3 regions of the Priestia sp. JSM ZJ58 genome follow, and region 1 is predicted to be linked to each of the others. Evidence: riboswitches for the same ligand, from Rfam matches in the RefSeq annotation. Region 1 holds a riboswitch; each other region holds the start of a gene.

The links. Region 1 has a riboswitch for thiamine pyrophosphate ahead of thiM (hydroxyethylthiazole kinase). Riboswitches for the same ligand answer to the same signal wherever they lie in the genome.
Region 2: it holds a riboswitch for thiamine pyrophosphate, as region 1 does, so the genes downstream of both, ACH6EI_RS25180 (thiamine phosphate synthase) here and thiM (hydroxyethylthiazole kinase) in region 1, are expected to answer to the same signal.
Region 3: it holds a riboswitch for thiamine pyrophosphate, as region 1 does, so the genes downstream of both, thiC (phosphomethylpyrimidine synthase ThiC) here and thiM (hydroxyethylthiazole kinase) in region 1, are expected to answer to the same signal.

Annotation. Positions count from the first base shown of each region.
Region 1 covers NZ_JBISEM010000001.1:2,632,888-2,637,137, forward strand. The annotation lists gene ACH6EI_RS13905 (pyridoxamine 5'-phosphate oxidase family protein) at 49-477, shown strand; gene thiE (thiamine phosphate synthase) at 505-1,149, opposite strand; gene thiM (hydroxyethylthiazole kinase) at 1,163-1,969, opposite strand; TPP riboswitch at 2,045-2,153, opposite strand; gene ACH6EI_RS13920 (MFS transporter) at 2,329-3,546, opposite strand; gene ACH6EI_RS13925 (TetR/AcrR family transcriptional regulator) at 3,643-4,242, opposite strand.
Region 2 covers NZ_JBISEM010000005.1:61,711-65,960, reverse strand. The annotation lists gene ACH6EI_RS25200 (amino acid ABC transporter substrate-binding protein) at 1-580, opposite strand, end outside; gene ACH6EI_RS25195 (fluoride efflux transporter FluC) at 922-1,320, shown strand; gene crcB (fluoride efflux transporter CrcB) at 1,321-1,707, shown strand; gene ACH6EI_RS25185 (hypothetical protein) at 1,759-1,974, shown strand; TPP riboswitch at 2,133-2,234, shown strand; gene ACH6EI_RS25180 (thiamine phosphate synthase) at 2,356-2,979, shown strand; gene thiO (glycine oxidase ThiO) at 2,963-4,090, shown strand; gene thiS (sulfur carrier protein ThiS) at 4,087-4,250, shown strand, end outside.
Region 3 covers NZ_JBISEM010000010.1:15,534-19,783, reverse strand. The annotation lists gene ACH6EI_RS26940 (undecaprenyl-diphosphate phosphatase) at 1-724, opposite strand, end outside; gene ACH6EI_RS26935 (hypothetical protein) at 1,183-1,473, shown strand; TPP riboswitch at 1,555-1,669, shown strand; gene thiC (phosphomethylpyrimidine synthase ThiC) at 1,782-3,551, shown strand; gene ACH6EI_RS26925 (VanZ family protein) at 3,719-4,174, opposite strand.

The DNA.
Region 1 (4,250 bases):
TTTATCTTCGATTGAGGAACATAAAAAGTAATAAAGGAGATGGATAAAATGAATGAACAAAAAATTGCTAAAAAAGTAAATGAAGTATTAGAAGGAAATCGTGTAGGAACATTAGCCACAGTGGTAAACAACAAACCCCACTCTCGCTATATGACATTTTTCAGCGATGAAGATGGTATCGCTCTTTACACACCAACAAATATCAATACACATAAGGCAGAAGAAATCGAAGCCAATCCGAACGTGCACGTACTATTAGGCTACAGCGGCGAAGGATATGGCGATCAATACTTAGAATTATCCGGAACAGCTGTTCTTCGTACCGGTGATCAATTAAAAGGACGTATATGGAACGATCACATGAAAGAATGGTTTGACGGTCCAAATGACCCTGAGTATGTTGTTCTGGAAATTACACCAAACGAAATTCGCTTTATGAATGAAGGCGAAGAAACTCCTCAAACCGTTCAGCTATAATAAAAAAGCGCACACTGTGCGCTTTTTTTATTTTCCTACCGCTTCTTTCAATTGAGCTGCTTTTTCTTTTGGAGACGCTGCTAAGCTAATCGCGGTAATAATAGAAACACCATCTGCACCTGCTTCTACTACTTGTTTGGCATTTTCAGGCGTGATGCCACCGATTCCTACAATTGGAAAGTCAATATTCTGGTTTCGCACTTCTTCAATTAATTTTGTACCTTGCACTGCTTTTGCGTCTTTTTTTGTAGAAGTAGGAAAAACAGGTCCCATTCCTACATAATCCGCCCCGTCTTTTATGGCTTGCTGCAGCTCTTGTACATTATGAACAGAGACGCCCACAATTCCTTTTCCTATTTTTTCTCGAACAATATGAGCTTTTTCATCTTCTTGTCCAATATGAACGCCATCTGCTTGTAAACGGATCGCTAAGTCAAGATCATCATTCACAACAAAAGGAACGCTGTGCTGCTGACAAATTTGCTGAAGTTCTTTCGCCAGCTGATATTTCGCTTCTCCTTTTAGTGCACCTTCGCCTTTTTCACGAAATTGAAACACGGTAACGCCGCCTTCAATTGCTTCTTTTAATACTTCTTTCGGATTTTTTGTACAGTTATTGCTGCCCATTATAAAATAAACTTTCAGCAGCTTTTTAATTTCTTCGTTTGTCATTTTCCCGCTCCTTTTAACGTTGATGTACTCTTGCATATGATTCAATATCCTGTCCAGATAAAAGATGAAGCTGATTTAACAGCTCAATTTGAAAGCTCCCCGGCCCTTCTTCACCTTTTTTCGCTGCGGCGATTTCACCTGCCACTCCGTAAAAACTTAAAGCAGCAACGCTTGCCTCGACATATTCTTTTTCTACAGCCGCGAAAGCTCCTATAATTGATGTCAGCAGACATCCAGTACCCGTCACCTTCGTAAATAACGGGTGACCGTTGTCTACTGTATACGTTGTGTTTCCATCGGTGATCACATCTTGTTTCCCCGTAATAACAATCACTGTATCTAATTTGTTCGCTGCTTTCTCAGCAAGTTCAATGACGTCTCCTTGCCCTTCTAATGAATCAACGCCTTTAATGAGCCATGACTCGCCTACTACATTCGCAACTTCAGCAGCGTTACCGCGAATAACGGCAATATTTAATTCTTCTACAAGCTGACATGCCACTTCTGTACGAAACGGTGTTGCTCCGGCTCCTACAGGATCGAAAATAACCGGCACGCCGTTTTCATTTGCTGATTTTCCTGCTATTCTCATCGCTTCTACTTCTTGAGCCGTCAGTGTACCCATATTTAAGACAAGCGCTCCGGCGATTCGAGCCATATCAGCCACTTCTTCCTTCGCATAAGCCATAACAGGTGACGCTCCTAGGGCAAGCAGTCCATTTGCTGTAAAATTGGTTACCACAACATTCGTAATATTATGAACAAGCGGACTTGTATCTCTTACTTTTTCTAATTGAGCTGAAATTTTACTAATATCCATGTTCTCTCACTCTTTTCATTTAGTTTTAACACTGCAAAAAAAAGACAAAAAAGCACCTTGCATGCGCAAAGTGCTTTGGTATGTACTCACATTCCCTGCGCTGGCATTATCCAACAGGTTCAAATGGTCAACAGGCGCCCCTGTACTCTCAGCCTGCCCCGCGCAAGCTCCCATACTATTCTTGTTACGTTTAAAGTTTACTATTAACCTTTTTTATTTGCAACCATTTCACTGTTTTGCCCATAAAATAAAGCTTCGCTATAGGCTGAGTGGTGTTGTAAATCTTACAGCTTTACTAAAAGCATCATTAAAAGACCTCCAGTAAACTACTGGAGGTCTTCTATCCCCTAAAAATTCTATCATTTTTCTTGAATCGCTTGATTTCTCACAGCTGTTTTTCGGTCCTTTCCTGCTCTTAAAGATAAAAGAAAACAAAGCAGCAGTACAAGTGCAGCTGATACGTACGGGTAATTAATGTTTATATCAAAAAGAAAGCCTGCTACAACAGGTCCAATAATATTACCAAGACTTGTATAAGCAGAATTTAGTCCGGCTACATACCCTTGGTCGTCTTGTGCCATCATCGACATTTGCGTGCTGATTGCCGGACGTAAAATATCTGTTGCTAAAAAGACGATAAATGTCACAACAATAATAAGCCAGTACGTGTGCACAAATAGTGTAAGTAAAATAAAAAGTCCCGTCATCATCAAGCAAAACGAAATCACTCTTTTTTCACCGAATTTATTTAAAATCCAGCCAAAAATCGTAACCTGCACAACAGCCCCTGCAATAGAGCCAAACGTAATAACAAACGCAATATCTTTTGGCGTAAAGCTAAATTTATGATCAACAAATAGTGAAAAGATCGTTTCATAATTGGATAATCCAAACGATGTCACAAAAACGATAATTAAACTTAAAAAATAAGGTTCTTTGTAGGAATTCATAAGCTGCAGTAGCAGCCGATCTTCTTTTGGATTCTCATTGTTTGAAACAGCATGACCTTGTACAGGACGAGACTCCGGCAAAACAAAAAGCGTAATCACTGCAGCCAAGCCTCCTGCTACTGCGGCCATGTAAAATGGCACGCGCATGCCGTATTCAGCTAAAAAGCCTCCAATACCGGGCCCGATAATAAATCCTGTTGTAATCGCTGCCGTCACATAGCCCATTCCTTTAGCGCGTTCTTTAGCAGACGTCACGTCCGCTGTATAGGCCATAACAGCAGGCATAATAAGCGCGGCCCCGACCCCACCTAGCATTCTGGATACAAATAATAAAAGAGGTGTACTCACTGAACCAAAGAACCATTCAGACAGGGCAAAAACAATCATTCCCGCTACAATAATTTTCTTTCTCCCTAACGAATCTGATAATCGCCCCGCTAAAGGCGAAAACAGGAATTGAGTTAGTGAAAACACCGCTACTAAAAGCCCCATCACGCTGCCGTTGATATGAAGCTCCGTCATATAGGTTGGCATAATTGGAATAACGAGACCGATTCCCGTAAAGATAATAAAAATATTTAGCATGAGCAGCAAAATCGCCGCTCGATTTCTTAACAATAATGACATATAAACCTCCTGATTACAAAAATACTGAACGTTCGGTCTATAAAAATACAAAATAATGAGGGATTACTCATTGCCGCAATAAGCATCCCCGCTTATTTAAGAAGACCTTGCTATAATTCCGTTTAAAAATACATCGATTGCTGAATGGTAAAGCTGCAGGGCATTTTCCGTACTCGTTTTTCGAGACATGCGGCTCATTCCAACAAACAACCCTTCTAAAATTACTGCAAGCTGCTCTGCATTTTTATGAGAAAACTCGCCTTCATCGATGCCCTGTTGCAAAAGTTCCCGGTTAAACTCCACGTGTCGTTTCACCATCTCATCAATTCGCTCTTCGATGTCGCTGCCCTTCTCCTCGTTGTTAAAAAACTCATCCGCAGCTTTCGTAAGAGGATGATTCAAATCATCTAAAATGATTTGCTCCGCTATTCCAAAAAGCTTATCTCTTGTTGTTTTGTAAAGAGACTCTCTTTCTTTCCAGTTTCGTTCCCACTCAAGATCCCATTCGTCTATTAAATAAAGAAAAAGCCCTTCTTTACTTTTAAAGTGATAATAAATATTCCCTTTACTGCTTCCCGTAGCTTCTACAATTTCCTCAATAGATGTAGCTTTATAGCCTTTTTGAGAAAACAATGCTTTAGCGGCATCTGCCACTTTTCTTTTGGTTTGTTCACTTTGAAGCTTTTTTTTATTCAAGCTATTTC
Region 2 (4,250 bases), on a different contig from region 1:
TTGCGCTCATTAGTTCTACTGCTTGAGCAAAACCTTCAGCACTCGTAATGTTTGCACCATAAGATTGAGCCATGTCTTTGTAGTTACTTGTTAATGACTGTGCTGATTTTTTTCCTTTTAAATCTTTAAATGATTTGATATCTTTTTCGTCTTTACGAACAATTAATACGGCGCCTGACTGGATGTATGGGTCAGAGAAATCGTATTTCTTTTGACGATCTTCACGAATACCCACTTCATTAGCAATCATGTCAAAGCGTTTAGCATCTAATCCGGCAAACATGCCATCCCACTGTGTTTCTTTGAACTCAGCTTTTACGCCAAGACGTTTAGCTACTTCTTGAGCCAATTCTACATCAAACCCAGTTAGCTTTTGTTTGTCATCATGAAAAGTGAACGGAGGGTATGTACCTTCAGTTCCAATTGTTAATACGCCATCTTTTTTCACTTTATTATATAAATCCTCTTGTGAAGATTTATTGTCTCCATTGTTTGCTTCATTTTTTGAGCTAGAACCGCATGCGGCAAGCACAACTGTGAAAGCTAATAGTAGCGACAAAAGTGCAGCAAATTTCTTCATTTTCTAAACCCCCTAGTATTCTGATAGGAAATGATACTCTGTGATACTAAACAAGAACACAGCAAAAGTCAACAAAAAAAACTTATACGATTAATGTGACTTAAAATAAGGGAAATATACCTTCTATACACGGTTTGTCATAAGGATACAGAAAGATTTTAAAATTTGGATTAAGTGGATTTTTAAGGGATATTTGAGGAGTAAAAAGGAAGTTTCATGCGACGATTTTCTCTTTCATTTTTTCATGACTTTTGGTGCAATAAACATATAGTTAAATGTTAAGGTAGAAATAAATTCCTTATGGTACACTTAAAGAAGAATTTATGAAACGGAGCGATATGATGAAAGCCATAAACTTAATCTCAATTGCCTTTGGTGCTATCGCTGGTACATATGCGCGTTATTTGCTAAATCTTTCCTTATTATATACGGGCTATCCAATAGGAACGGTAATTGAAAACCTATTAGGAAGCTTCATACTAGGCCTATTAACAGGATTTTTTGCGTGGAAAAAGCCAAAAGAATGGATAAAGCTTGGACTAGGAGTTGGCGTGTGCGGCGGTTTTACAACGTATTCAACCTTTGCAGGAGACGTCATTTCTCTCACTCAGCACCATTTATTTTGGGGAGCCATTTATGTCATTGTCTCTTTAGTAGGTGGAATCCTTCTTGCTTTAGCAGGCTATCTATGCGGTGAAGCGGCAGGGAAAAATTTAGTGAAAGTACATGAGGTGAAGTAAATGAGCATAGTGAGCTTGGCACTTGGCGGGGCAGCTGGAGGAATATGCCGTTATCTTTTGGGTTTAAAAGTTACAAAAACAGTTTCAAACCCTCCTTTTCCAGTCTCAATGCTGTTTGTAAACTTGCTCGGTGCGTTTGGGCTTGGTCTTTTTTACGGTAGTTATTATGGAAAGGTTCCGAGTCATGCTTATGATGATTCAATATTTTTAATGATTGGCATTGGGTTTTTTGGTGCCTTTACCACTTTTTCAACGTTTAGTGTGGAAACCGTACAGTTAATTCGGGAAAAATCTTATCGGAAAATGTTGGCGTACGTGGGGATTTCAGCATTTGGAACAGTTGGTTTATTTACAGTCGGTTTACTGGCAGGAACGTTTTTATTATAAGTAAAGAGAACGTTTCTAGTAGGGAAAAACAAAAAGACGGAGAAGTAGAGAATGGATAGAAAAGCAGAAGTTTGGAAATACATTTTGTTGATTGTAGCTGTTGCAGGTCAGATCATTGGTTTTTTATTTTTATTTATAAATGTTGTGGCGGCATTTATTTTTTACGGTTTTTATATTCTAACTTTTATTATGTTACTCCTGCTGTTTATATGGGATCGGAAAAAGGAAAAAGACAAAGAAGAATTTGACGACTATACCGATTACTAACTATATAAAAAGCAGAATGATTCGGTGCGCCGGGCCTCTTAGTAAAGAAGCTTAAAAGATACATCTATAAAAGGAAGAGAGCCGTAAGAGCATAAAGAGATATTGTATTTACATCTAGTTGTGTTATAATTTTAAGTGCAAAAACAAAATCAATAAATAGCAATCACTAGGGGAGCTTTTTGAAGCTGAGACGGATGTATTTCGGACCCTTTGAACCTGATCTGGTTTGGACCAGCGTAGGGAAGTGGCGATCATGTTTACATAACGATGCATGCTAACCACTCTACGTTGTAGAGTGGTTTTTTGTATGTAATAAAGCCCTCTGCACAAGATGAAGTGATTGAAATTTCTCTTTATTCTGAATGGAAAGGTTTCGATCATGTGGATATTCCTAAATTTCATGTCATTACAACAGATAAGCAGCCAATCGAAGAGCTTCAAAAAATTTTAACGGCTATCGCGCCTTTTGCGGGCGCCATTCATATTAGAGAAAAAAAGAAAACGGCAAAGCAGATTCAATGTTTACTAGAAAGCCTACCATTTTGTCGCTCTAAAATTATTGTGAATGACCGAGTTGATGTAGCGCATGCTTTAAAAGCAAAAGGTGTACAGCTTGCCTATCATAGTTTAGACGTTTCGTTTGTTATAGACGCATTTCCTTCTCTTATTGTTGGAAAGTCAGTTCACTCTGTGGAAGAGGCTTTAGAAGCTGAAAAAGATGGTGCTCACTACATTTTATACGGACATATTTATTCAACACATTCAAAAAAAGAATTAAAAAGTCGAGGGATAGCGGCACTAAAAGAAGTAGTAGACGCTGTGCAGATACCGGTTATTGCCATTGGAGGAATTACACCTGTAAATGCCAAAGAGGTACTTCAAACAGGAGCACACGGTATAGCCGTGATGTCTGGTGTCATGCTTGCGCAAGATCCCCTGAAAGCGATTAAACAATATTCTCATATATGGACATCTGGAGGTGGAGAAAATGAAGCAGCATTATGATGTACTGTTAATCGGAGGAGGTATAATCAGCTCTTCTATCGCTTATCATTTGTCAAAACAAGGAGCGTCAGTAGCTATTCTTGAACGCAATCAAGTTGGTTGTGAAGCTTCAAGTGCAGCCGCTGGTATTTTAGGTGCTCAAGCTGAAATTGATGAAGAAGGTCCTCTTTTAGACCTTGCTATTAAGAGCAGAAGCATGTTTCCTGAACTGGTGAAGGAACTAAAAGAAAAAACGGCTATCGACGTAGAGCTCATTCAAAAAGGCTTATTAAAAGTCGCTGTAACAGAAGAAGATGCACACGTATTAAAGAAAAAAGCCGCTCAGCACCACCGGTGGGACAAAGATGTAAGATGGATCGATGTAAAAGAAGCGCGTTTGTTAGAACCCGGGCTCTCTCCAGACATATACGGAGCCATTACAATACCGGGAGACGGCCAGCTAGCTCCGGCTAAGTTAACACAAGCTCTTGCTCATGGAGCCTTGTATCACGGAGCAGATGTATTCGAATACTGTGACGTTCACTCTCTGATTATGGAAAATGAAACAGTAAAAGGGGTACAGACGTCCAAAGGCTCTTTTTATGGAGAAAAAGTAGTGATTGCAGCAGGCTCATGGGCTAAACGCTTTATTTCTTCTGAACATTTAGGCGAGGTGTTTCCTGTAAAAGGAGAGTGTATTGCTCTGCAAAGTTATAAGCCCCTGCTTTCTAAAACGATTTTTTTAGATGAAGGTTTTTACTTAGTCCCTAAGACTGGTGGAAGAATCGTAATCGGGGCAACTAAGCTGCAGCATGATTTTACTAAGACCGTTTCTGCACAAGGTATTCAATTTTTGCTGAATAAAGCTTCTGCGCTTCTGCCGGCCATTAAAGAAGCCACATTTGAAAAAGCATGGGCTGGTCTTCGTCCACAAACAAATGATGGCTGGCCTTATTTAGGAGAGCACCCTGAAATAGCGAATCTGCACATGGCTTTTGGCCACTACCGAAACGGTATTTTATTAAGCGCTGCAACTGGAAAAATTATGGCTGATGCTTTGTTAGGGAAAAAGCCAAATCATTCATTCTTTACATCATTTCAGCTAACGAGAGCAATGGAGGGAGTTCATTGAATCTAATTATTAACGGTAAGACCGTCACTGTCGGAGATGAAATTGAAACGGTCGAGCACTTGCTGCAGGCTCAGAGTCTGCATGAGCGAGTTGTAATTGTTGAATTAAACAAGAATATTTTGCAAAAAGAAGAACATAGCGATGCATGCTTAAAAGATGG
Region 3 (4,250 bases), on a different contig from region 1:
ATATAAGCGCAAAAATAAAGGCGCTGATAAAACCAGCAATAAAAAACGGTAGTGCATCTGATGTGAAATACTGCCAGTTTTTAACCAATGAAAGTCCACTTGCTCCTGCCATAATTGGCACTGCCATAATAAATGTAAAATCTGCGGCTGCCTTATGGCTCATTCCAAGAAGAACCCCTCCTGAAATCGTTGAGCCTGAACGAGAAAAACCTGGCCAAAGAGCAATACATTGAAACAGTCCTATACCTAGTGCTTGTCCATAAGACATTTGGTCCACCGTCTCTACACGCGGACGTTTAGGTCCAAACAAATCTGCTAGAATCATTAATACAGCTCCGACCACTAAGCCAATTAGCACCGTATTTAAAGAAAACAAATGTTCATCAATGTAATCATCAAACAAAAGTCCTAACACTCCTGCGGGTAACAAACCAACAATTACCTGCATTAAATTTAAGCGATTTGTCGGTCCAATTGCAGCAGCTGGTTTTTTTCCCAATCCTAATAAATTAATAAAACGATCTTTAAAAATAACAACTACTGCTAAGATCGACCCTAGCTGAATAACAATCTTAAATGTATTAGCTACTGGAGATGAAAATAATTCTTTTGAATTTAACCACAGGTCATCCACAATAATCATATGCCCAGTTGACGAAACAGGAGCAAACTCTGTTAAACCTTCTACAATCCCTAAAATGATTGCTACAATAATTTCCCACATAAAGCTATGTACCTTGCCTTTCTTTCAAATTAATAAGCTTATCGCTTCGTTTTACATGCTCAACTATTTTCCTATTTTGACACTTGCTTTTTTATCATAATTGTTAAAACTATGAAATACAATGTGTATTTGCAAAAAGATAAGAATCTTTAATAATTTGTAATAAAAAGCTTACATGCTACAACCAAAAAACACGATATCAGCTTTTATTTATTTTAAAAAGCAGTCACTATGTTCAGTATAAATTCTGGTTCCTTAGCTAAAAATGAATCATCTAGACTATTTTTCTTTAGTGTGAAAAAATGACTAAATCATTATGTTTTTTCCATCCCCCTTTACTGTCATCTATCATTTTAATCCAATAGGGCTGAATTATACGACATATCCCCTAAGTAATTTGAAACTTTTTTCTCTCTTTTCTCGTATATAGTAGTATCTTTTTTAGGAGGCTTTTTACTATGAATGGAAATGTACGTACAATGAAATGGGTCACTGCTGGGTATGAAGCCTTGCTGGGAATTCCTTTAATTGGCGCGGGGATTGTTATGGGCTTTAGCTATACTCCTCTTTTTATTGGATTTATTCTTCATGCTATCACACTCATTTTAGCTAATAGACGAGGGTTATCTGCTTATGGAAACATACTAGGGCTTGTTACCTCACTGGTTGCTTGGATTCCATTTTTGGGATTTATCATGCATATTATTACAGCTATTGTGATTGCAATCGATGCTGCTAGACAACGCTAATTGTCTAGCTTTTTTTATTTAAGGGTTGATTTTTTACCGAATGATGGTAAACTTAAGCCGTAAATTGAATAATTTGAATGTTATTTCTACTAGGGGTGTCTGATAGCTCAGACTGAGAGAAGAGTGCAATAAAACTCTTTAACCCTTTGAACCTGATTTGGGTTATACCAGCGGAGGGAAGTAGTCTTGAGAAGAATAGTATAGTTTTATTCTTTTTTTGCCTATTCCATCGGGTTCTGTCTATCACAGAACCCGATTTTTTATGGTTCGGTATAGCTACACTTTATGCGAAACCGGAGGAATATGTAATGTCAAAACAAAATGTATCAGTTTCTATGAAAAAGCCTTTTCCAAACAGTCACAAAGTATATGTCCAAGGATCCAGACAAGACCTTAAAGTACCTATGCGTGAAATTCATCAGTCTCCTACTACAGGGTCTTTTGGTGAAGAAGAAAATAGTCCCGTACGTGTATACGACACGAGCGGTGTTTATACAGATCCCTCTTATGAAATTAATTTACAAAAAGGATTACCGGCTCTGCGCGAAAAGTGGATTGCAGAACGAAACGATGTAGAAACATATCAAGGCCGTACGGTTCAGCCACAGGATAACGGTTATTATGACGGTGATCCAAGAGATCAGTACGAGCGCTTTATCACTAAACGTTTACCTTTGCGCGCGAAAAAAAATCAAAATGTAACGCAAATGCACTATGCGAAAAAAGGAGTCATCACGCCCGAAATGGAATTTATCGCTATTCGTGAACAGATGAATCCTGAAATTGTGCGTGAAGAAGTAGCAAGAGGACGTGCGATTATCCCTAATAATATCAATCACCCTGAGAGCGAACCGATGATTATCGGCCGCAAATTCCATGTGAAAATTAATGCTAATATCGGAAATTCAGCTATTCGTTCAGCTATTGAAGATGAAGTAGAAAAAATGACATGGGCAACGCGTTGGGGAGCCGATACAATTATGGATCTATCAACAGGAAAGGATATCCACACAACACGCGAATGGATTATCCGCAACTCGCCTGTTCCTGTAGGGACCGTTCCTATTTACCAAGCGCTTGAAAAAGTAAAAGGCGTAGCAGAAGATCTAACGTGGGAAGCATACCGCGATACATTAATTGAACAAGCAGAACAAGGTGTTGATTACTTTACTATTCACGCAGGTGTTCTTTTACGTTATATTCCTCTGACAGCGAAACGTACGACAGGTATTGTTTCACGCGGAGGATCCATCTTGGCGCAGTGGTGTTTAGCTCATCATGAAGAGAACTTTTTATATACTCGCTTTGAAGAAATCTGTGAAATCTGTAAAGCATACGATATTGCTATTTCGCTTGGCGATGGGCTACGTCCTGGTTCCATTGCAGATGCTAATGATGAGGCACAGTTCGGTGAATTAGAAACGCTTGGTGAATTAACTAAAATTGCTTGGAAACACGATGTTCAAGTTATGATTGAAGGTCCTGGACATGTTCCAATGCATCTCATCAAAGAAAACGTAGATAAACAAATGGAAATATGCCAGGAAGCTCCCTTCTATACTCTTGGACCGCTTACAACCGACATCGCTCCAGGCTATGACCATATTACATCAGGTATTGGTGCTGCAATGATTGGCTGGTTTGGGACAGCTATGCTTTGCTACGTAACGCCAAAAGAACATTTAGGACTCCCGAATAAAGAAGACGTTCGCGAAGGCGTTATCACCTATAAAATTGCTGCGCATGCTGCTGACCTAGCAAAAGGCCATCCAGGAGCACAAAAACGCGATAATGCTCTGTCTAAAGCAAGATTTGAATTTAGATGGAATGATCAATTTAACCTGTCACTAGATCCAGAGCGCGCAAAAGAATATCACGATGAAACACTTCCCGCTGAAGGTGCTAAAACAGCCCATTTCTGTTCAATGTGTGGACCTAAATTCTGTTCGATGCGTATTTCTCAAGATATTCGTAACATGGCTCAAGAAAATGAAAAAGATGTAAACGAAGTAAGAAAAGAAGGAATGAAAGAAAAAGCTAAAGAGTTTGTTAACAGTGGTTCAAATATCTATCAATAATGAAGTAGAACAGCTAAAAAAACAAATTAAGCAGCTTGAAGGAAAGTTATTATTTGTTCAGCAAAATTGTCAGCATATTATCGTTGAATCCTCACATTCTTCCGTAAGACGCTGCATTAAGTGTTTCTATCAACAAGATGCAAAAAGGACTTCGTAAAGAAGTCCTTTCATCTTTTTTTGAAACGTGCTTTCAGCACGTTCTTGATCCAATATAGTATTTTAATAATAACCCAGCCTATAAATGTACCTAGCGTATTCAAAAAGATATCATCAATATCAAATACTCGTTCCGTTAGCTTGTACTGTAAAATTTCAATCAGAAAACTGATTAAGAAACCAGTCGTAAAGACTTGAATAAAACCGTCAAACCACTTCATAAACAACGGAATAAACATTCCAAGCGGCGCAAACATTACGATATTTCCCAGTATATTTGTCAGAGTGAGCATTATATTACCGCTATCCCACATCAGACGGATCGTACTAAATAAATCCAAGTTCATTGCTTTTCCGTAAACATGTTCGTTTTCCCGTATGAGCGTAGCATAAATGACCACTGCCCCGTACGCAATAAATAGAATGAACATGACTTTTTTAACAATTGACCTGATGCTTACATTCACTTCAACATCACCTTCTTTGACTCCCCAAACCATTTATTATTATCTATATGTATATGTCCACTGCTTTCATTCGTAG